One region of the Variovorax sp. VRV01 genome, then DNA from elsewhere that is predicted to be linked to it. Evidence: riboswitches for the same ligand, from Rfam matches in the RefSeq annotation. Region 1 holds a riboswitch; the other holds the start of a gene.

Region 1 (10,429 bases):
AGATCGAAGCGTCCGTAAAAGTCGTATCCGGCGGGCTGGCTGCACGAAGACGCTCCGCCCAACAACTGCCCGACGAGATAGTCCTTGCCGTTCAACCTCCGGAACAGCCCCGAGCCGCTGCTGCCGCCCTCGGTCACGCCTCGATTCCACCTGACGGCCAGAAACTTGGCGTCGCTTCCCGTTGAGGAGTTGCAGCTCGAACTTCCACAGGCTGCGGTTCCGAGATAGTCGCCTTCACTGTACTTCTGCAAGTCACCCTTCGGATGATGCACGCCGTAAACACCTTGCATGCCGTCAAAGGAGCGAGGTTCGAAGGGGCTTGATCCGGCAAACAACGCCCCGGCCGGCGGTTGCGAATTCAGCCGCATGAAGGAGGTGTCGGTCGTCGACTCGGCATAGAGCAGCGTCGCACCGGAACCGATTGTGACCAGTGCCGGACTGACCTGCGTGCTGTTGCAACTGGCTGACTTGTAGGACCACAAGGTGTAGAGAGTCGACGCAACTGTCTGGTTGGAGATGCAATGGTTGGCGCTCAGGAAGTAGGGCGTACCCGTCGACATGCGGTCGTTGAGCAGCGTGCCGGTGCACACATAATTGCCTCCGTCCTGGATGAAGTCCATCAACGCTACGGACTTGCTGAGGGTGTCGTATTGGGACGCACACGTAACGTCAAGATTGCATGTCCCTGCTTCCCCGATTTTCTGCAACGAATCCTGTTTGGTGATGTCGACCGCCACGTGGGACAGCATGGGAACGGCCACCTTGACTGCATCCAGCACGGCGTTGGGCGGTACCTCGATTTCGACAGTGAGCGCTTCTCCTCCCATGTTGGGCGACCAATAAATTCGCGCGTTGTCGCTTGAATCGCCTGCATCGAGATTGCGTTGGATGGTCGCGAGGATTTCCTGTGCAGACACCTCGTACAGCTTTTTGCTCGTGTCTCCATAGAAGCTCACCATGGTGCCCAAGGGAAGACTCTCAACACGCAGCCCGATGCGAACACCCTTCGCATCCGGTGAAGCGAATCGCAACGCGGCCAGTTTTCCGCCTCGTTCCGACGGTGTCCAACTCATCATGCTCGACACCGACTGGACATTCGCTGTTTCGGCAATGCGGCGCGCAACGCCGATCTTGGTGGGCGTGCCGAAAACCGCAGGTGCCGACTTCAATGGAAGGGCGCTCTCTGTCGGGAGCGACGGCAGGAGGACGTGCCGTGGCACCGGCCGGGCCCCCGCGGGGCGGTCCTTGAACGGGCTGACATCGATTGCCGCGAGTTCTGGCGTCTGCACCCTGGACTCGATGAGCACGGGGGCGGCGTTGGCGTTGGCGGCAGGAGCCGGTGGCGTGCTCTGGGCTGCCGTTTCGGTGCCCGCCACTGCGGCGACTGGGGCGAATCCACCACTGCCACCACCACCGCTTGATCCTCCACATGCAGCCAGCAGAGCTGACAACATGATCGTGCTCAAACCTATCCCGAGACCTGCGCGCATACCTGCTCCCTGAACGTTACGTCTTGACACGCGATTGTCCAGCAAGGCAAGGTTTTTCCAAATTTGCACCGGGATTTACCGTGCGAAACATCACGGGGTCGGTGACTTTGTGCAACAGATTTGCGCTTGTGCGAGCCAGCAGATTAGGCCGCCCAGAAAACTCAATACCAAATGGCTACAGCCAAAGGTTTTAATGCCCTCTTTCGAGATTACTTGCGCTGCAGTAACTTCGTCACTTCATCCACATTGGCCTGGATCCGCTGGCGCACCAGTTCGAACGCGTCGGCCTGCGACTTGGCCGCGAGGTTGGCCAACTCCTTGATGTCGTCGATGGCGCGCTGGAACGACTGACGGCCGAGTTCGTCGAGCTTGGCGAGGTTGGCCTTGGCATCCTTGCCGGGCATTTCCTTGGCGGCCGTCTGCCATTCGGCGATGGCGCTCTTGATCATCTCGGTCTGCCGCTGCACCACGGTCTGCAGGCCCTGGTAGGACTTCTGGTTCGCCTGCATCAGCGCCTGGAGGTCCTTTTGCCCGCTCTCGAGCAGCTTGCTCGCGCCGCCAGTCAGGTTGAGGTCCTGCAGGCGGTCGGTCATGGCCTTGAGATTCTTCAAGGGGTCGAGCATGTCGGCGGCGTCGGGAGCCGCCTTGGTGCTGCTGCTGGCGGTGGTCTTCTTCGCGGCGGCTTTCTTGGCAGTGGCCATGGTGCGGTATCTCCTGTGTCGGGTGAAGAACGGGTGAGCGGCAAGGACCGGCCGGACGGCCGACGGTCCCTCGCCACGATACGCCGCGGCAGCCCGCCCGCGGCGCCGCGGCGGCAAGAATTGCCTGCGGGATTTCCCTTGGGCTACATCGGTGGCGCGAAGCCGTTGCGTCCGGCGGTGACGCGCAGCGCCGTGGGCACGCCGTTCCTTTCCTGCGCATTGACCAGCACCTTGGCGCCGGGCACCAGCAGGGCCTCGGTGCCGGGGCGGAAGGTCACGACCGGCACGTCGGGCGGCACGATGACGGTCTTCTCGCCGCCCTTGTAGGTCAACCGCAGCTGCTGCCCGCCGCGCACTGATGTCGGCGCCGCGGCCAGGTCGGCCACGGTGGCGTTGGTCATGGTGCTCTGCGGCAGCAGGTCCCAGGGACGGTGGCCTTCGCCCGTGCCGCGCGCGGCCTCGGGGAACACCACCACCTCGAGCGCCTTTTGTGTGCCGTCGGCCTGCGGCATGGCGGCGGTGCCGATGAAGCTGCCCTGCCTGATGTCGGACAGCTTGATCGGGTAGACCTCCGACACGGCCATGTCGCCCGGCCTCGCCAGGCTGACGACCTCGCCGCCGCGGTCCTGGACCACGAGGGCCTTGGCGTCGATGCGCACGATGGTGCCGCGGATGCGTACCGGATCGGGGGCGGCCTGCGCAGAGGCCAGGACCGGCGCGCCGGCCACAAGAAGGAAGGCGGCCGAGGCCAGCAGGACGGGGGAGAGTCTGGACAAGCGCATGGGTGGAACTTCCGGCGTTGGGGTCAGGTCAATGTATACCTCGGATGCGAAATGCGCTTTCCGGCATGTGGGATGCCCCGGCGGTTGGCTCGCCTTGGCGCCCCGTCTACAATCCGCGGTTCCGAGGAGCGTTGCAGCGCCGTCAGGCGTGAGGCTCGGACCACATCGCAACCACGCTCACCCGCTGTTCTCGCGGTGAGTCTTTTCCCCGAACGCAGTGGCACCTTTCAAACTAGCTTTGTTGGAGTTCTCATGAGCGCTGTTCTCAAGCCCACCCCCGTTTCCACCGCCGACCAGGCGATTGCCGACCTCTCGCTGGCCGCCTGGGGCCGCAAGGAAATCCGCATCGCGGAAACCGAAATGCCCGGCCTGATGGCGATCCGCGAGGAATTCTCGAAGGCGCAGCCGCTCAAGGGCGCGCGCATCACGGGCTCGCTGCACATGACGATCCAGACGGCCGTGCTGATCGAGACGCTGCAGGCGCTCGGCGCCACCGTGCGCTGGGCCTCGTGCAACATCTTTTCCACGCAGGACCATGCCGCCGCCGCGATTGCCGCTGCCGGCACGCCGGTGTTCGCGATCAAGGGCGAATCGCTGAAGGACTACTGGGACTACACGCACGCCATCTTCGACTTCGGCCCCAAGGGCTCGCAGGGCGAAGGCCCCAACATGATCCTGGACGACGGCGGCGATGCCACGCTGCTCATGCACCTGGGCCAGCGCGCCGAGAAGGACCTGGGCGTGCTCGCCAAGCCCACCAGCGAGGAAGAGCGCATCCTCTACGCCGCCATCAAGGCCAAGCTGGCGGTCGATCCGACCTGGTACACCCGCAAGTCGGCCGAGATCATCGGCGTGACCGAGGAAACGACCACCGGCGTGCACCGCCTGAACGAGATGAGCGCCAAGGGCACGCTGCTGTTCCGCGCCATCAACGTGAACGATTCGGTCACCAAGAGCAAGTTCGACAACCTCTACGGCTGCCGCGAATCGCTGGTGGACGGCATCAAGCGCGCGACCGACGTGATGATCGCCGGCAAGGTGGCCTGCGTGGCCGGCTACGGCGACGTGGGCAAGGGCTCGGCCCAGGCGCTGCGCGCGCTGAGCGCGCAGGTGTGGGTGACCGAGATCGACCCCATCAACGCGCTGCAGGCCGCGATGGAAGGCTACAAGGTCGTCACCATGGAATACGCCGCCGACAAGGCCGACATCTTCGTGACCACCACCGGCAACCGCGACGTGATCCGCCACGAGCACATGGCTGCCATGAAGGACCAGGCCATCGTCTGCAACATCGGCCACTTCGACAACGAGATCGACGTCGCGTCGATCGAGAAGTACGAGTGGGAAGAAATCAAGCCGCAGGTCGACCACATCACCTTCCCCGACGGCAAGAAGATCATCCTGCTGGCCAAGGGCCGCCTCGTGAACCTGGGCTGCGGCACGGGCCACCCGAGCTTCGTGATGTCGTCGTCGTTCGCCAACCAGACCATCGCCCAGATCGAGCTCTTCACCAAGCCCGATGCCTACCAGGCCGGCAAGGTCTACGTGCTGCCCAAGCACCTCGACGAGAAGGTCGCGCGCCTGCACCTGAAGAAGGTCGGCGCGATGCTGACCGAGCTGACGGACGAGCAGGCCGCCTACATCGGCGTGAGCAAGAACGGCCCCTACAAGCCGGACACGTACCGGTACTGATGCGCGCTGACCAATTGCTGGTGGAGCGCGGCTTTGCCGCGTCGCGTTCGCAGGCCGTGCGGCTGATTGCCGGCGGCATGCGCTGGCGCGATGCGGGCAGCGCGGACGCGTGGCGCCCGGTGGTGAAGAACCGCGACGAGGTACCCGAGTCCGCCGAGGTCGAGCTCGACGATGCAGCCGAGGCGCGCTATGTGTCGCGCGGCGGGCTCAAGCTCGAAGGCGCGCTGGCGGCGAGCGGCGTCAGCGCCGACGGCAAGCTGTGCCTCGACGTGGGCCAGTCGACCGGCGGCTTCACCGACTGCCTGCTGCAAGCCGGCGCGGCGAAAGTGGTGGGCGTCGACGTCGGCCATGGGCAGCTGCATCCGAAGCTGCGCGAGGACGAGCGCGTGGTGGCCATCGAGGGCATCAATGCGCGTGCGCTGTCGCCGGACGACCTGCAGGAAGAAGAGGGCGAAGAGCCTTCCGAACTGCGCTTCGACCTGATCGTCGGCGACCTGTCGTTCATCTCGCTCACGCTGGTGCTGCCGGCCGTGGTGCCGTTCCTGGCCGGCGACGGCCAGCTGCTGATGCTCGTCAAGCCGCAGTTCGAACTGCAGCCGGGGCAGGTCGGCAAGGGCGGCATCGTGCGCGACGCGTCGATGTACGCGGTGGTCGAAAAGCGCCTGCGCGATGCCTGCGAGGCGCTCGGGCTGCGCGTGCTGCAGTGGTTCGACAGCCCCATTGCCGGCGGCGACGGCAACCGCGAGTTTTTCATTCACGCCGTTCGCGCGGACCAGGCGAACGGTTCCTAGGAGACGCAGGTGCGCCTTCCATTGAGCTTCGAATTCTTTCCGACCAAGACGCCCGAAGGCGCGGTCAAGCTGCGCGCGGTGCGCCAGCAGCTGTATGCGCGCCAGCCCGAGTTCTGCTCGGTGACCTACGGCGCAGGCGGCTCCACGCACCAGGGCACTTTCGGCGCGGTGCAGGAGATCCTGTCCGAGGGCGTCGATGCCGCCAGCCACTTCTCGTGCATCGGCGCCACGCGCGCCACCGTGCGCGAACAGCTGGCCGAGCTCAAGGCGATGGGCGTGAAGCGCCTGGTCGCCCTGCGCGGCGACCTGCCGAGTGGCTACGGCATCGGCGGCGAGTTCCAGTACGCGAGCGACCTCGTGGCCTTCATCCGCGAGGAGACCGGCCGCGACTTCCACATCGAGGTGGCCTGCTACCCGGAGGTGCATCCGCAGGCACGTTCGCCCGAGGCCGACCTGCAGGCCTTCGCCGCCAAGGTGAAGGCCGGCGCCGATTCCGCGATCACGCAGTATTTCTTCAGCCCCGAGGCGTACTTCCGCTTCGTCGACGACACCCGCAAGCTGGGGCTCGACCTGCCGATCGTGCCGGGCATCATGCCGATCACCAGCTCGACGCAGCTCATGCGCTTCTCGGATGCCTGCGGCGCCGAGATCCCGCGCTGGATCCGCCTGCGGCTGCAGGGCTTCGGCGACGACACGGCCTCCATCAAGGCCTTCGGCCTCGACGTGGTGACCGACCTCTGCGCGCGGCTGCAGGGCGGCGGCGCGCCGGCGCTGCACTTCTACACGATGAACCAGTCGGCGGCGACGCTGGCTGTATTGGAGCGCCTCGGTTGAAGGGGGGGCGTCCAGGAGCGGGGAGCCCGCTGCGCGCGGCGTTTCGGGTTGCGCTTGTCGCAGCAGCCTGTGCGCTGGCCGGCTGTGCGATGCCCCCCGCCACCGAGGGCGGGCCGACCGACAAGGACGCCAAGCTCCTGCCGCTGCCGCGCCAGCTGGCCGTTCCGCCGGGTGCTCCGGCACGATCGAACGTGCCTTCGGTTCGCTACGACCTTGCCGTATCGGGCGCCGGCGAACTGGGGCCCGACGACGGCGTGCCTGGAGACGGCGGCCCGCGCGAGATCTTCGAGCGCGGCGGGGCCTCGTGGTACGGCATCCAGTTCCACCAGCGCAAGACCGCGAGCGGCGAGCGCTTCGACATGACGGCCATGACGGCGGCCCACAAGACCTTGCCGTTCAATACCCGCGTTTGCGTGCGCAGCCTCGTCAACGGCAGCGAGGTGCTGGTGCGCATCACCGACCGGGGGCCTTATGCGCAGGGCCGCATCATCGACCTGAGCCGCGCCGCGGCCGAGCGCATCGGGCTGATCGGGCTCGGCATCAAGCAGGTGGCGCTGACGATCATCGATCGCGAGGGCATGCGTTGCGGCGGCTCCGAGGTGGAAGAGGGCGAGGCTCAGGCGCAAGCTCCGGCGGCTGCACCGGCACCCGCACGCCGTCAGGTGAAAGTGCCGCCGCGCCGCCGCCGATAAGTCCGGCAGAAGGCCGGCCGGGGCCTAGCCGCCCGAGTCGAGCGAGAAGGTGGCGTGCCGGTCCTGGGCCAGTCGTTCCGCCAGCTGGGGCAGGGCGACCGCCAGCAGCGGCTTCAGCGTGTAGGGCGGGTTGATCAGGAACATGCCGCTGGCCGGAAGGCCCGGACGCTGGGTTTCGCCCGTCGGGGTGGTGGTCAGCTTGCTCGACTTGACCGTGAGCGTGGCGTGCAGCCAGGGCTTGCCGGCCTTGGTGGCCAGGGTCTTGAGCCGGCGCGGCAGGTCATGCGCCTCGGGGCGCGGAATGATCGGGTACCAGATGGCGTAGGTGCCGGTGGCAAAGCGCTTGAGCGCCTCGGCCGCGAAGTCGAGCACGCGGCCGTAGTCGCTCTTGATCTCGTAGCTCGGGTCCATCAGCACCAGCGCGCGGCGCGAGGGCGGCGGCAGGAACTTGGTGGCGCTGCCGAAGCCGTCCTCGCGCAGCACCGCGATCTGGCGGCCCGCCTCGAGCTGGGCGATGTTGGCGTCCAGCGTGCGGGCATCGGTCGGGTGCAGCTCGAACAGCTTGAGCTTGTCGTGGTCGCGCAGCAGATGCTGCACGATGAATGGCGAGCCGGGATAGATGCGGGCGCCGCCCTTGGGGTTGAAGTCGTGGATGACGCTCAGGTAGCGTGCAATCGCGTCGGCCAGGGGCGCCTCGGCTTCGGGCGTTGCCTTTTTGGCGGCGGACTTGGCGGCAGGGGTCGGCGAGGCAGGTGCTTTCTTGTCCGCCAGCAGTCGCAGCACGCCTTCGGCGGCCTCGCCACTGGTGCCGGCGTAGTCGCCGTCCAGGCGGTACAGGCCGGCGCCGGCATGGGTGTCGACCACGGTCAGCGCTGCTTCTTTTTCGAGCAGGTGGTCGAGCGTGGCAATCAGCACCGTGTGCTTGAGCACGTCGGCGTGGTTGCCGGCGTGGAAGGCGTGGCGGTAACTGAACATGGGGTCAATGGTAACGGCTTGGGCGGGCGGCCGGCTCGAATTTGCCCAGATTGGCCGATTCTTCGTATAATCGCGGGCTTCGCAGCGTTTTTGTAGCCCCGCGGCGGAGAATTATCCCCACCTAAGAGATTCCCGTCAGAGGAACGCCGACCGTGGAAAAGGGCTCGCCAAACCCTCTTTATAGAGAAAACTCATGACCAAAACGTTCAGCGCCAAGCCCGCTGACGTGACGCACGAGTGGTTTGTGATTGACGCGACCGACAAGGTCCTCGGACGAGTAGCCAGCGAAGTTGCTCTCCGTTTGCGCGGCAAACACAAGGCCATTTACACGCCTCACGTCGATACCGGTGACTTCATCGTCATCATCAACGCAGCCCAGCTGCGCGTCACCGGCGCCAAGCCGATCGACAAGGTCTACTACCGTCACTCGGGCTACCCGGGCGGTATCACGGCCACGAACTTCCGCGACATGCAAGCCAAGCATCCGGGCCGCGCCCTGGAAAAGGCCGTCAAGGGCATGCTGCCCAAGGGCCCGCTCGGCTACGCGATGATCAAGAAACTCAAGGTGTACGGTGGTGCAGAGCACCCGCACACCGCCCAACAGCCCAAAGTGCTGGAACTGTAAGGAGCCTTGAGAATGATTGGTGAATGGAACAATGGCACCGGCCGTCGCAAATCGAGCGTCGCCCGTGTGTTTCTGAAAAAGGGCACCGGCAAGATCACGGTCAACGGCAAGGACATCCAGGAGTTCTTCGGCCGCGAAACCTCGATCATGATTGCCAAGCAGCCCCTGGTGCTGACCAACAACCTCGAAGCATTCGATGTCATGGTCAACGTCAACGGCGGCGGTGAATCGGGCCAGGCCGGCGCAACGCGCCACGGCATCACCCGTGCGCTGATCGACTACGACGCAAGCCTCAAGCCGGTGCTGAGCCAGGCCGGCTACGTCACGCGCGATGCACGTGAAGTCGAGCGCAAGAAGGTCGGTTTGCACTCTGCACGCCGCCGCAAGCAGTTCAGCAAGCGCTGATCCTGTTCATCGCGAACAAAAGCCGCCTTCGGGCGGCTTTTTCATTGCCGCGGCCTTGGCGGATGTGTGTTCGACCCCACTTGTGTTGGGTGCTCGCTGCCTCCCGCCAGCCAGGAATGCGGCATTGCAGTAGCATTGGTCCATTGGCCGCATGTACGGCCCCCAAGGAGTTATCCCCCATGAGCGCTGTTGCCGAAAACATCCAGACCCAGATGCCCGAACCGATCGTCTTCACCGACAGTGCGGCTGCCAAGGTGGCCGACCTGATCGCCGAAGAGGGCAATCCCGACCTCAAGCTGCGCGTGTTCGTGCAGGGCGGCGGGTGCTCGGGCTTCCAGTACGGTTTCACCTTCGATGAAATCACCAACGAAGACGACACCACCATGACCAAGAACGGCGTGTCGCTGCTGATCGATGCCATGAGCTACCAGTACCTGGTCGGCGCCGAGATCGACTACAAGGAAGACCTGCAGGGCGCCCAGTTCGTGATCAAGAACCCGAACGCCACCAGCACCTGCGGCTGTGGATCGAGCTTCTCGGCTTGATGCCCGGCCCAGCATTCGATCTTCAGAAGAAAGCCGCCTTCGGGCGGCTTTTTGCTGCCCGCTGCAACGGCCATGAACGCCAATGAGCCTCGGCGGGCCGACCGGTCAGGCGGGGTAGATCGCCCCGAGCACGCGGCCGCCCCTTGCGCCGGTCACGCTGGCCAGGTTGCCGGCTTCGCGCCGTACCGTGCTTCGGGCCAGCCAGGCAAAGGCCGCGGCCTCGACCTGCAACGGGGGTAGGCCGTGCGCCGCGGAGGCAGCCACTTCCACGCCGGGCAAATGCGCGCGCAGGCGCTCGAGCAGATGATCGTTCAGCGCCCCGCCACCGCAGACGATCAGCAGTTTGCTATCGTTTCCGTAGCGAAAAACGTCCGCTGCGCATACGCCGGCGGTGAACTCGGTCAGGGTGGCCTGCACGTCGGCGGGCGCCGCGCCGGCAGCCGGGGCCAGGCGGGCCGAAAGCCACGCGGGATTGAACAGGTCGCGCCCGGTGCTCTTGGGAGGCGCCTTCGCAAAATACGGATCGGCCTGCAGCCGCGCGAGCAGGTCGGGCAGCACCTGCCCACTGGCGGCCCATTGCCCGCCGCGGTCGAAGGGCTGGCCGGTATGGAGCTGGCTCCAGTGGTCCATCAGGGCATTGCCGGGGCCGCAATCGAAGCCGAGCACCGCCGGCTCTCCCGGCGCGTCGGCCGCGGGTAGCAGGCTCAGGTTGGAAATGCCACCGATATTCAGCACCGCCACGGGTTCGCCAGCGCGTGCGAACAGCGCACGGTGGAAGGCGGGCACCAGCGGCGCGCCCTGTCCACCCGCGGCCAGGTCGCGGCTTCGGAAGTCCGCCACCACGTCGATGCCGGTCAGCTCGGCCAGCAGCGAGGGGTTGCTGATCTGCAGGGTGTA
Region 2 (10,429 bases), on a different contig from region 1:
GCGCCTCGGTGCTCGTCGCCACGCATTCGCGCTACGTGGTCGACCTGAACCGGCCACCGGATGGCGCCAGCCTCTATCCGGGCCAGAGCGTCACCGGCCTGTGCCCGGTCGACACCTTCGACGACACGCCGGTCTATGCGTCCAGCGACGACCTGCCGGGTGACGATGAAATCGCCGCGCGCCGCGACGCCATCTGGCAGCCCTACCATCGGCAGCTGCAGGCCGAGCTCGACCGCCTGAAGGCCGCGCACGGCACCATCGCGCTGTGGGACGCGCACTCGATCCGCTCGGTGCTGCCGCGCTTCTTCGAGGGCAAGCTGCCCGACCTGAACCTGGGCACCGGCAAGGGCACGAGCTGCGACCCCGCGCTGGCCGCCACGCTGCTGGGCATCGCCGAATCGGCCACCGGCTACACGGGCGTGCTCAACGGCCGCTTCACGGGCGGCTACATCACGCGCCAGTACGGCAACCCCGCGGCCGGCGTGCACGCGGTGCAGCTGGAGATGACGCAGTCGAGCTACATGCAGGAGAAGCTGCCCTTCGACTACCTGCCCGAAGTGGCGGCCGGCGTGCAGCCGCATGTGCGGCGCATGATCGAGGCGGTGCTGGAATTCGTCGAAGGCCGCTAAAGCACCGACGGCGGCCAGGGACAGCCCCGCTTCCTACAATCGGGGGCTATGAAGCCCGTCACTTACACCCGCGGCCAGGCACTCGCCGGCATCCTCGAAAAGCGCATTGCCATCCTCGACGGCGCAATGGGCACGATGATCCAGCGCTTCAAGCTCACCGAGGAACAGTACCGGGGCGAGCGCTTCAAGGATTTCGAGCGCGACGTGAAGGGCAACAACGAGCTGCTCTCGCTGACGCGGCCCGACGTGATCCGCGACATCCACGAGGGCTACCTCGCGGCCGGCGCCGACCTGATCGAGACCAACACCTTCGGCGCCACCACCATCGCGCAGGAGGACTACAGGATGGCGCATCTCGCACGCGAGATGAACCTCGAATCGGCGAAGCTCGCGCGCGCGGCCTGCGACAAGTTCAGCACGCCCGACAAGCCGCGCTTCGTGGCCGGTGCCCTGGGCCCGACGCCCAAGACCGCGAGCATCAGCCCCGACGTGAACGACCCCGGCGCGCGCAACGTCGACTTCGAGCAGCTGCGCGCGGCCTACTACGAGCAGACCGAGGCGCTGGTCGAGGGCGGCGCCGACGTGATCCTGGTCGAGACCATCTTCGACACGCTCAACGCCAAGGCCGCGCTGTTCGCGGTCGACGAGTATTTCGACCACAGCGGCCAGCGCCTGCCGCTGATCATCAGCGGCACCGTGACCGACGCCTCGGGCCGCATCCTGAGCGGCCAGACCGTCACCGCGTTCTGGCACAGCGTGCGCCATGCGCAGCCGCTGGCCGTCGGGCTCAACTGCGCGCTCGGCGCCGCGCTGATGCGGCCCTACATCCAGGAACTCGCAAAGGTGGCGGGCGACACCTTCATCAGCTGCTACCCGAACGCGGGCCTGCCCAACCCGATGAGCGAGACCGGCTTCGACGAGACGCCCGACGTCACCTCGCGGCTGTTGCACGAGTTCGCGGCCGAAGGGCTGGTCAACATCGTGGGCGGCTGCTGCGGCACCACGCCGGACCACATCGCGGCCATCGGGAAGGCCGTGGCGCCGATGAGCGGCCGGCTGTTGAACAACAACGGCTTCTACCGCGAAGCCGCGTGACCGACGGCCGGGGCTGTCGCGCCCTCGGCTGATTGACGGCATCCGGGCCGCCGCCTAGGCTGGTGGCGCAAAGGAAGCCTGATCATGAACAACAAACTTTCCCTGCGCTGGATCGGCATCGGCGCCATGGCGCTGGCCCTGCCGCTGGCCGCCGCGGCGCAGCAGGCCTTCACGCGCGGCGCGGTCAACCTGCGCGCGGGCCCCTCGGGCGACTATCCGCTGGTGGCGCGACTCGGGCCGGGCCAGCCGCTCGACGTGATCGGCTGCACCGGCGGCTACAGCTGGTGCGACGTGGTGCTGCCCGACGGCGGACGCGGCTGGGTCTGGGCCCGGAGCCTGGACTACGCCTACCAGGAGCGGCGCGTGCCGCTGACCAGCTACGCCGCGGTGATCGGCGTGCCCGTCGTCACGTTCGTGATCGGCAGCTACTGGGCCGACTACTACCGAGACCGGCCCTGGTACGGTGAGCGCCGCTGGTGGGGCGGCCGGCCGCCGCCTCCGCCGATGCCCGGCTGGCGTCCCCCGCCGCCGGTGCGGCCGGCCTGGCAACCGAGGCCATGGCCGGGCCCGGGCTTCAAGCCCGCGCCGGGGCCCGGCTTCCATCCGCAACCGGGACCGGGCTACCGTCCACCACGGCCGGGGCCGGGCTATCGCCCGCCGGCCGACCCGGGCATCAAGCCGCCGCGGCCCCAGCCGGCCTTCCGGCCCGGACCGCCGCCCGGCCAGCCGCAGATGCATCCGGGCGGCGGGCGCCCGCATGGAGGCGGTGAAGGTGGCGGCAGGGGTGGTGGCCACGGCCATGGCGGCGGTGGTGGCGGTGGAAAGGGCGGCGGCCACGGCCACCGCGACTGATCAGCCGCGCGCGCTCGCGGCAGGAATGCCCGCCGCGGCCTGCCGGTCGCGCGCGATCAGTGCCACGAAGCGCTGCGCCCCCAGCCCCAGCGGCCGCTCGCGCGACCACACCACGTCGACCCACAGGTCGAGTCCGTTGCTGAGGTTCTCGAATGGAATCTCGACCAGCGCGCCCGCGGCCACGTGCGGCCTGGCGAAATTGCGCGGCAGCCAGCCCCAGCCGAGGCCGGCCGTGATCAGGCTCAGTGCGGCCAGCGCGTTGTCGGTGCGCCAGACGTGGCGCGCGAACACGAAGCGCGGATCGCTGGTGGCCAGGTCGCGGCCCGCCACCACGATCTGCCGGGTATTCGTGAGGTGCTCCTCGCGCAGCCGCTCGCCGGCGGCCGCAAGCAGCACGGGGTGGCCAGGCGCCATCACCGCCACCATGGTGTCGCTGCCGACTTCCTGAAAGCCTTCCCGCCCATCGAGGCTCGGGCGCTCGAACACCAGCGCCAGCTGCGCGCGACCGCTGTGCAGCAGCGCCAGCGCATCGGCCTGCGGCGCCGCCAGCACCTCGACCTGCAGCAGCGGATATTCCTCGGCCAACGCGGCCAGCGGCCCGCTCCAGGGCGCGGCCAGCAACTCGGGCGCAATGGCCAACGTGAGGCGGTTTTCAAGGCCCTGCGTGAGCGCCAGGGCCTGCACCTGCAGCTGCTTCAGCTGGGCCGCCAGCAGCCGCGCCTGCGGCTCCAGCGAACGGGCCGCGGCGGTCGGCTGCGGCTCGCGGCCGCTGCGGTCGAACAGCGGCAGGGCCAGTTCGGCCTCGAGGTTGGCAATGGCCATGCTGACGGCCGAGGGCACCTTGTGCAGCGCGCGCGCCGCAGCCGAAAAGGAGCCGTGGTCGATCACGGCCAGGAAGACCTCGACGTTGTCGCTGGAGAAAGCCATGGCCGATCTATCAATAAAACTGAAATAAGTTGACTTTTTATATCAGCGAACAGCAAATAAAGTCCAGCCATCGTCTTCATCCGCCAGAGGAAACAGTCATGCAGGGGTTCCAGCGCCGCGTCGTCTACATCAGCCTTTACGAAGGAATCGCCATCGTGGCCGCCAGCGCCGGCCTGGCGCTGATGACGGACGCCGGGCTCGGGCATTCGGGCGTGCTGGCGGTGGCCGCCTCGGTCATTGCCGTGATCTGGAACCTGGTGTTCAACGCCCTGTTCGAGCGCTGGGAGTCGCGCCAGGCGGTGCGCGGGCGCAGCGTGCGCCGGCGCGTGGCGCATGCCGTCGGCTTCGAGGGCGGATTGATCGCGGTGTTGGTGCCGCTGTTTGCCTGGGGCCTTGGCGTGACGCTCTGGCAGGCGCTGGTGATGGACCTGGGCCTGGTGGTGTTCTTCCTGGTCTACACCTTCGTCTTCAACTGGGGCTTCGACCGGGTGTTCGGGCTGCCGGCCTCGGCCGCGCCCGCCAAGACCGGACCGGCAGCAGCGGCCGGGCAGGGCGCCTGAACGACCCTGGCGGCCGCGGTCCTTGCCGCAGCCGGTAAAATTGCGCTCCCTTCCAAGGAGCGTTGCAGCGGCGGCCCGCATCGAGAGGCCCGCCGTCAGGCTTGGAAGGCGCCCTGCCGCCAGGGCGCAAGCCGCAAACGACGCTCACCTGACGTTTTTTCCTGCCCAGGTGAGCCCCCATGAACGAAGTCTCCACGCCCCGCGTCCCCCCGATGAAGCTGTCCGGCCTCGAACCGGTGGCCATCGATGCCGGGTCGCTGTTCGTCAACATCGGCGAGCGCACCAACGTCACCGGCTCCAAGGCCTTCGCGCGGATGATCCTGAACGGCCAGTTCGAGGACGCCCTGGCCGTGGCGCGCCAGCAGGTCGAGAACGGCGCGCAGGTGATCGACATCAACATGGACGAGGCCATGCTCGACAGCAAGGCCGCGATGGTGCGCTTTTTGAACCTGATTGCCAGCGAGCCCGACATCGCGCGCGTGCCGGTGATGGTCGACAGCTCCAAGTGGGAAGTGATCGAGGCCGGCTTGCGCTGCATCCAGGGCAAGGGCATCGTCAACTCCATCTCCATGAAGGAGGGGGTCGACAAGTTCAAGCACGAGGCCAAGCTCGTGAGGCGCTACGGCGCCGCCGCGGTGGTGATGGCCTTCGACGAGAAGGGCCAGGCCGACACCTACGAACGCAAGATCGAGATCTGCGAGCGCGCCTACCGCATCCTGGTGGACGAGGTGGGCTTTCCGCCCGAGGACATCATCTTCGACCCCAACATCTTCGCGATTGCCACCGGCATCGAGGAGCACGACAACTACGCGGTCGACTTCATCAACGCGGTGCGCTGGATCAAGCAGAACCTGCCGGGCGCCAAGGTGTCGGGCGGCGTGAGCAACGTGAGCTTCAGCTTCCGCGGCAACGACCCGGTGCGCGAAGCGATCCACACCGTGTTCCTGTACCACGCGATCCAGGCGGGCATGGACATGGGCATCGTCAATGCCGGCATGGTGGGCGTGTACGACGACCTGGAGCCGACCCTGCGCGAGCGCGTGGAAGACGTGGTGCTCAACCGGCGGCCCGATGCCGGTGAACGTCTTGTCGAAGTGGCCGAGACCGCCAAGAGCGGCGCCAAGGACGACAGCAAGAAGCTCGAATGGCGCGGCACGCCGGAGCATCCGGTGCACGTCAACCAGCGCCTCTCGCATGCGATGGTGCACGGCATCACCGACTTCATCGTGGAAGACACCGAGGAGGCCTACCGGCAGATCCTCGCCAAGGGCGGCCGGCCGCTGCACGTGATCGAGGGGCCGCTGATGGACGGCATGAACATCGTGGGCGACCTGTTCGGCCAGGGCAAGATGTTCCTGCCGCAGGTGGTGAAGTCGGCGCGCGTGATGAAGTCGGCCGTGGCCCACCTCATCCCCTACATCGAGGAAGAAAAGCGCCAGGACGAGGCCGCGGGCCGCGACGTGCGCACCAAGGGCAAGATCATCATCGCCACCGTCAAGGGCGACGTGCACGACATCGGCAAGAACATCGTCACGGTCGTGCTCCAGTGCAACAACTTCGAGGTGGTGAACATGGGCGTGATGGTCCCGTGCCACGAGATCCTCGCCAAGGCGAAGGTCGAGGGCGCGGACATCGTCGGCCTCTCCGGCCTCATCACGCCGAGCCTGGAAGAAATGCAGTACGTGGCCGGCGAAATGCAGAAAGACGACCACTTCCGCATCAAGAAGATTCCGCTTCTGATCGGCGGCGCCACCACCAGCCGCGTGCACACCGCCGTGAAGATCGCGCCGCACTACGAAGGCCCGGTGGTCTACGTGCCCGATGCCTCGCGCAGCGTGAGCGTGGCGCAGTCGCTGCTCTCCGAGCAGGCCACCGCGTACATCGACGAGATCAACGCCGACTACGAGAAGGTGCGCACGCAGCACGCCAACAAGAAGCAGGTGCCGATGTGGCCGCTGGCCAAGGCGCGCGCCAACAAGACGCCGATCGACTGGTCCGGCTACACGCCGCCGGTGCCCAAGTTCATCGGCCGGCGCCTGTTCAAGAACTTCGATCTCACCGACCTCGCGAAGTACATCGACTGGGGCCCGTTCTTCCAGACCTGGGACCTGGCCGGCCCGTTCCCGGCCATCCTGAAGGACGAGATCGTCGGCACGGAGGCCGTGCGCGTGTATGCCGACGGCCAGCGTATGCTCAAGCGTTTGATCGAAGGGCGCTGGCTCAGCGCCAGCGGCGTGGTCGGCTTCTGGCCCGCCAACACGGTGAACGACGACGACATCGAGCTCTACACCGACGAGACGCGCAGCGAGGTCGCCATGACCTGGTACGGCATGCGCCAGCAGACCGAGAAGCAGGTGATCGAGGGCGTGATGCGCCCGAGCCGCTGCCTGGCCGACTTCGTCGCGCCCAAGGACAGCGGGCTGAAAGACTACGTGGGCGTGTTCGCGGTGACGGCGGGCCTGGGTGTCGAGAAGAAGGAGAAGTACTTCATCGACGACCTCGACGACTACTCCGCCATCATGCTCAAGGCCCTGGCCGACCGGCTGGCCGAGGCCTTTGCCGAATCGCTGCACCACCGCGTGCGCACCGACCTCTGGGGCTATGCGCCCGACGAGGGCCTGAGCAACGAGGACATGATCGCCGAGAAATACCGCGGCATCCGCCCTGCGCCGGGCTACCCGGCCTGCCCCGACCACAGCGTGAAGCGCCCGATGTTCGACCTTCTGGGCTGCGCGGACATTGGCATGACGCTGACCGAAAGCCTCGCTATGATGCCCGCCGCCAGCGTGAGCGGCTTCTACCTGAGCCATCCCGAGTCGACGTACTTCAACGTCGGCAAGATCGGGCACGACCAGCTGCAGGACCAGGCGGCGCGGCGCAAGGAGAGCGAATCCGACCTCGAGCGCCTGCTGGCGCCGAACCTTTGAACCTGCCGGCCGGCGTGGCCGACCGGCACCGGGAGTTGTTATTCAGAAGCTGATATTTGCTGCCGCGCACTACGCGGCATTGGCGGTCTTTGTCCTTGGCTGCTGGGGTTTCGGGCGTGCGCTGCTGGCGCGCCTCGCGCCGCCGCCGCGCCGGGACGCCTGGCTCGAAGCGGCCATGGCGGCGGCCCTGGGCGTGGGTTTGTTCATCTGCGCCTTCCAGCTGCTGGCGATCTTCGGCGCGTTCAAGCCGGGCGCCACCGTGGCGCTGATCGCCGCCGGCGTGGTGGCGGCCGCGCTGCAGCTGCGGCCCTGGTGGCGCGAAGTGCGGGCGCTGCGCGCCCCTGCTCCGCCGTGGAGCCGCGCCGAAAGGATCGCCGCCATCGCGCTGGCGCTGGTGGCGCTGCCCGCGCTGGTCGCGCCGCTCGCGCCGCCCGCCGCCTTCGACGAGCTGATGTACCACCTGCCCTATGCGCGGCAGGTGGCGCAGCAGGGCTCGCTGGGCATCCACGAGTGGCTGCGCTACCCCTGGTTCCCCTACAACTACAACCTGCTGTATGCGGCCGCGCTGCAGCTGGGCGACGACGTGCTGCCGCACTTTCTCAATGCGCTGGCTGGCGCGCTTTCAGCGGTGATGGTCTACCGCCTCGGCATCCAGCACGCGAACCGGCTCACGGCCTGCATCGGCGCGGCCATCTGGATCGGCATCGGAGATTATTCGAACGCGCTGATCGACATGGGCGTGGCGCTCTTCGTGCTCGGTGCCTGCGTGGCGCTGTGGTGGTGGCGCGAATCGCAGCCGCTGCAGGGCGGCACGCGCTGGCTCGGGCTGGCGGCGTTCTGCCTTGGGGTGGCGGCGGGTTCGAAGTACCAGGCGCTCACCTTCCTGCCGCTGGTGGCGCTGTTCGTGGTGTGGCACGAGCGCCGGCCCAAGGCCTGGGCGCTGGCGCTGCTGTGCTTCCTGATTCCGTGCGTGTACTGGTACGCGCGCAACGCCATCATGACCGGCGATCCGTTCAACCCCATCGGTGCGCGCGTGTTCGGCTTCACCGACTGGATCCCGGCCGACTACGTGCAGCAGGTGGCCGACGTGCGCGACCATGCGGCACGGCCCAACGCGCTGATCTGGGCCGTGTTCCTGGCGCCGTTCAGCCTGCTGTGGAAGCGCTCGGCCGCGCTGCGCGCCGCGGGCTGGTTCTGCTTCTATTCCGTGGCCGTGTGGCTCTTGACCTCGCGCTATCCACGCTACCTCACGGCTTCGTTTCCGCTGCTCGCGCTGATGGCGGCCATCGGCTGGCAGGTGCTGTTCGGCGGGATGGCCGCAGGCCTGCGCCGTGCATTCGGAGGCCGGAGCGGGCAGGCGGAGGCCGCACCTGCGTCCACCGCTGCAGCACCCGCCGGTCGCCTGGGCCTTGCCGGCGACTGGATCGTCGTGCTGCTCCTGGCCGCGTTGGCCGCGGTGTCGCTGCGCCAGACGGCGGGCAAGGTGGCGATGATCTCGCCCACGCCCGAAACGCGCGAAGCCTTCCTGCGCCAGCATGTGCCGGGCTATGCCGCCATGGACTACCTGCGCCAGCATGCCGACGGGCGCGTCTACCAGATCGCGCTGAACGAGGCGATCTACTACGGCCCCAATCCGATCTGGGGCGATACGCTCGGCCCGTGGCGCTACCGCGATTTCCTGCTGCTGCTGCCCGGCGACATGGCGCGCAAGCTGGCCGCGATGGGATTCACGGCCATCGTCATGCCGACCTCGATGGTGCCCACGCTGGCCACCCGGCCCGGCTTCGACGCGCATTTCGCCCTGCTGTACGAAAAAGACGGCGGCCGGGTCTACCGCATTCTCTCGACCGCACCATGACCGACGACAACCCATCCGCCGCCGCCCGCGCCCCGATCCGCATCGCGGCGGTGATTCCCTGCTACAACGAGGCGCTGTCGATCGCGCAGGTGGTCGCGCAGTTCCGCGCGGCGCTGCCCGAGGCCGAGATCCATGTCTTCGACAACAACTCGACCGACGACACGGCCGCCATCGCACGCGCGAGCGGCGCCACGGTGACGCACGTGGCGGCGCCGGGCAAGGGCAACGTGGTGCGGCGCATGTTCGCCGACGTCGAGGCCGACGTGTACGTGACGGTCGACGGCGATGCCACCTACGATGTGGCCAGCGCGCCGCGGCTGGTGGATGCGCTGGTGGAGCGCAACCTCGACATGGTCGTGGGCTGCCGCGTCGACGATGGGCAGAACGCGCTCACCTACCGCGCCGGCCACCGCTTCGGCAACCGGCTGCTCACGGGCGCGGTGGCGCAGCTCTTCGGCGGCGGGCTGACCGACATGCTCTCGGGCTACCGCGTGTTCTCGCGCCGCTATGCCAAGTCGTTTCCCGCGCTTTCACAGGGCTTCGAGATCGAGACCGAGCTCACGGTGCATGCGCTCGAACTGCGCATGCCCCATGCGGAGTTCGACACCGCCTACAGCACGCGGCCCGAAGGCTCGCACAGCAAGCTCTCGACCTACCGCGACGGCTGGCGCATCCTGAAGACCATCTGCAAGCTGTTCATCAGCGAGCGGCCGCTGCAGTTCTTCTCGATCCTTGCGGCGGTGCTTGCGGCGGGCGCGATCGCACTGGCCATTCCGCTGCTGCTCACCTACCTGCACACCGGCCTGGTGCCCCGGCTCCCCACGGCGGTGCTGGCGACCGGCGCCATGCTGGCCGCCATGCTGTCGATGGTCTGCGGCGTCGTGATGCACGCCATCCGGCTCGCCCGCCGCGAGGCCAAGCGGCTGCGCTACCTCGCGATTCCCGGCGTCGGGCAGTTCCGCCGCACGCCATGAAGGCGGGCCGCGAGTTCCTGGCGTTCGCCATCGTCGGGGCGGCGGGATTCGTGGTCGACGTGGCCGTGCTGTACCTTGCGGCGCCGCTGCTGGGCTGGTACGGCGCGCGGGTGCTGTCGTTTCTTGCGGCGGCAACGGCCACTTGGGCATTGAACCGGCGCTACACCTTCGCGGCGCGGCGCTCCTCGGGCGCGGCGACGCCGATCGTGCGCGAATACCTCGGCTATCTGGCCACCATGCTGGGCGGGGCGGTCGTCAACTACGGCGCGTATGTGCTGGTGCTGCACTGGGCTTCGGGCCCCTGGGCTCCCGCGGCCGGCGTGGCGCTGGGCAGCTGCGCAGGGCTGGCCGTGAACTTCCTGTCCGCGCGCTACCTGGTGTTCAGGACGCCTCGCCGCTGAGCCAAGGGCGCCTCAGTGCGCCGCCGACACCACCACGGGGATTTCGGTCGCGGGCGGCGTGTTGCGGCTGCGGCCGCAGCGCACGATGCCGTCGATCATCACCATGCCCACGCCCGGAATGTCGCCGAGCTGCACGCTCTCGAGCAGGCCTGGTGCGGGCGAATGCTGCGCGCGGTCCATGAAGACGAAGTCGGCGTCGCGGCCCA

The links. Region 1 has a riboswitch for S-adenosylhomocysteine ahead of ahcY (adenosylhomocysteinase). Riboswitches for the same ligand answer to the same signal wherever they lie in the genome.
Region 2: linked by a shared signal. The riboswitch ahead of metH (methionine synthase) and the one ahead of ahcY (adenosylhomocysteinase) in region 1 are both predicted to bind S-adenosylhomocysteine.

Annotation. Positions count from the first base shown of each region.
Region 1 is NZ_JACVBS010000001.1:73,211-83,639, forward strand. It holds gene IB278_RS00330 (serine protease) at 1-1,490, opposite strand, end outside; gene phaP (TIGR01841 family phasin) at 1,700-2,191, opposite strand; gene IB278_RS00340 (hypothetical protein) at 2,335-2,973, opposite strand; S-adenosyl-L-homocysteine riboswitch at 3,091-3,159, shown strand; gene ahcY (adenosylhomocysteinase) at 3,226-4,665, shown strand; gene IB278_RS00350 (TlyA family RNA methyltransferase) at 4,665-5,456, shown strand; gene metF (methylenetetrahydrofolate reductase [NAD(P)H]) at 5,466-6,290, shown strand; gene IB278_RS00360 (septal ring lytic transglycosylase RlpA family protein) at 6,380-6,982, shown strand; gene IB278_RS00365 (23S rRNA (adenine(2030)-N(6))-methyltransferase RlmJ) at 7,007-7,957, opposite strand; gene rplM (50S ribosomal protein L13) at 8,151-8,582, shown strand; gene rpsI (30S ribosomal protein S9) at 8,595-8,987, shown strand; gene erpA (iron-sulfur cluster insertion protein ErpA) at 9,167-9,532, shown strand; gene IB278_RS00385 (anhydro-N-acetylmuramic acid kinase) at 9,638-10,429, opposite strand, start outside.
Region 2 is NZ_JACVBS010000019.1:22,858-33,286, reverse strand. It holds gene hutG (N-formylglutamate deformylase) at 1-629, shown strand, start outside; gene IB278_RS26950 (homocysteine S-methyltransferase family protein) at 678-1,724, shown strand; gene IB278_RS26945 (SH3 domain-containing protein) at 1,809-2,576, shown strand; gene IB278_RS26940 (LysR family transcriptional regulator) at 2,577-3,503, opposite strand; gene IB278_RS26935 (PACE efflux transporter) at 3,602-4,063, shown strand; S-adenosyl-L-homocysteine riboswitch at 4,112-4,216, shown strand; gene metH (methionine synthase) at 4,276-6,990, shown strand; gene IB278_RS26925 (ArnT family glycosyltransferase) at 7,043-8,848, shown strand; gene IB278_RS26920 (glycosyltransferase family 2 protein) at 8,845-9,822, shown strand; gene IB278_RS26915 (GtrA family protein) at 9,819-10,223, shown strand; gene IB278_RS26910 (amidohydrolase family protein) at 10,236-10,429, opposite strand, start outside.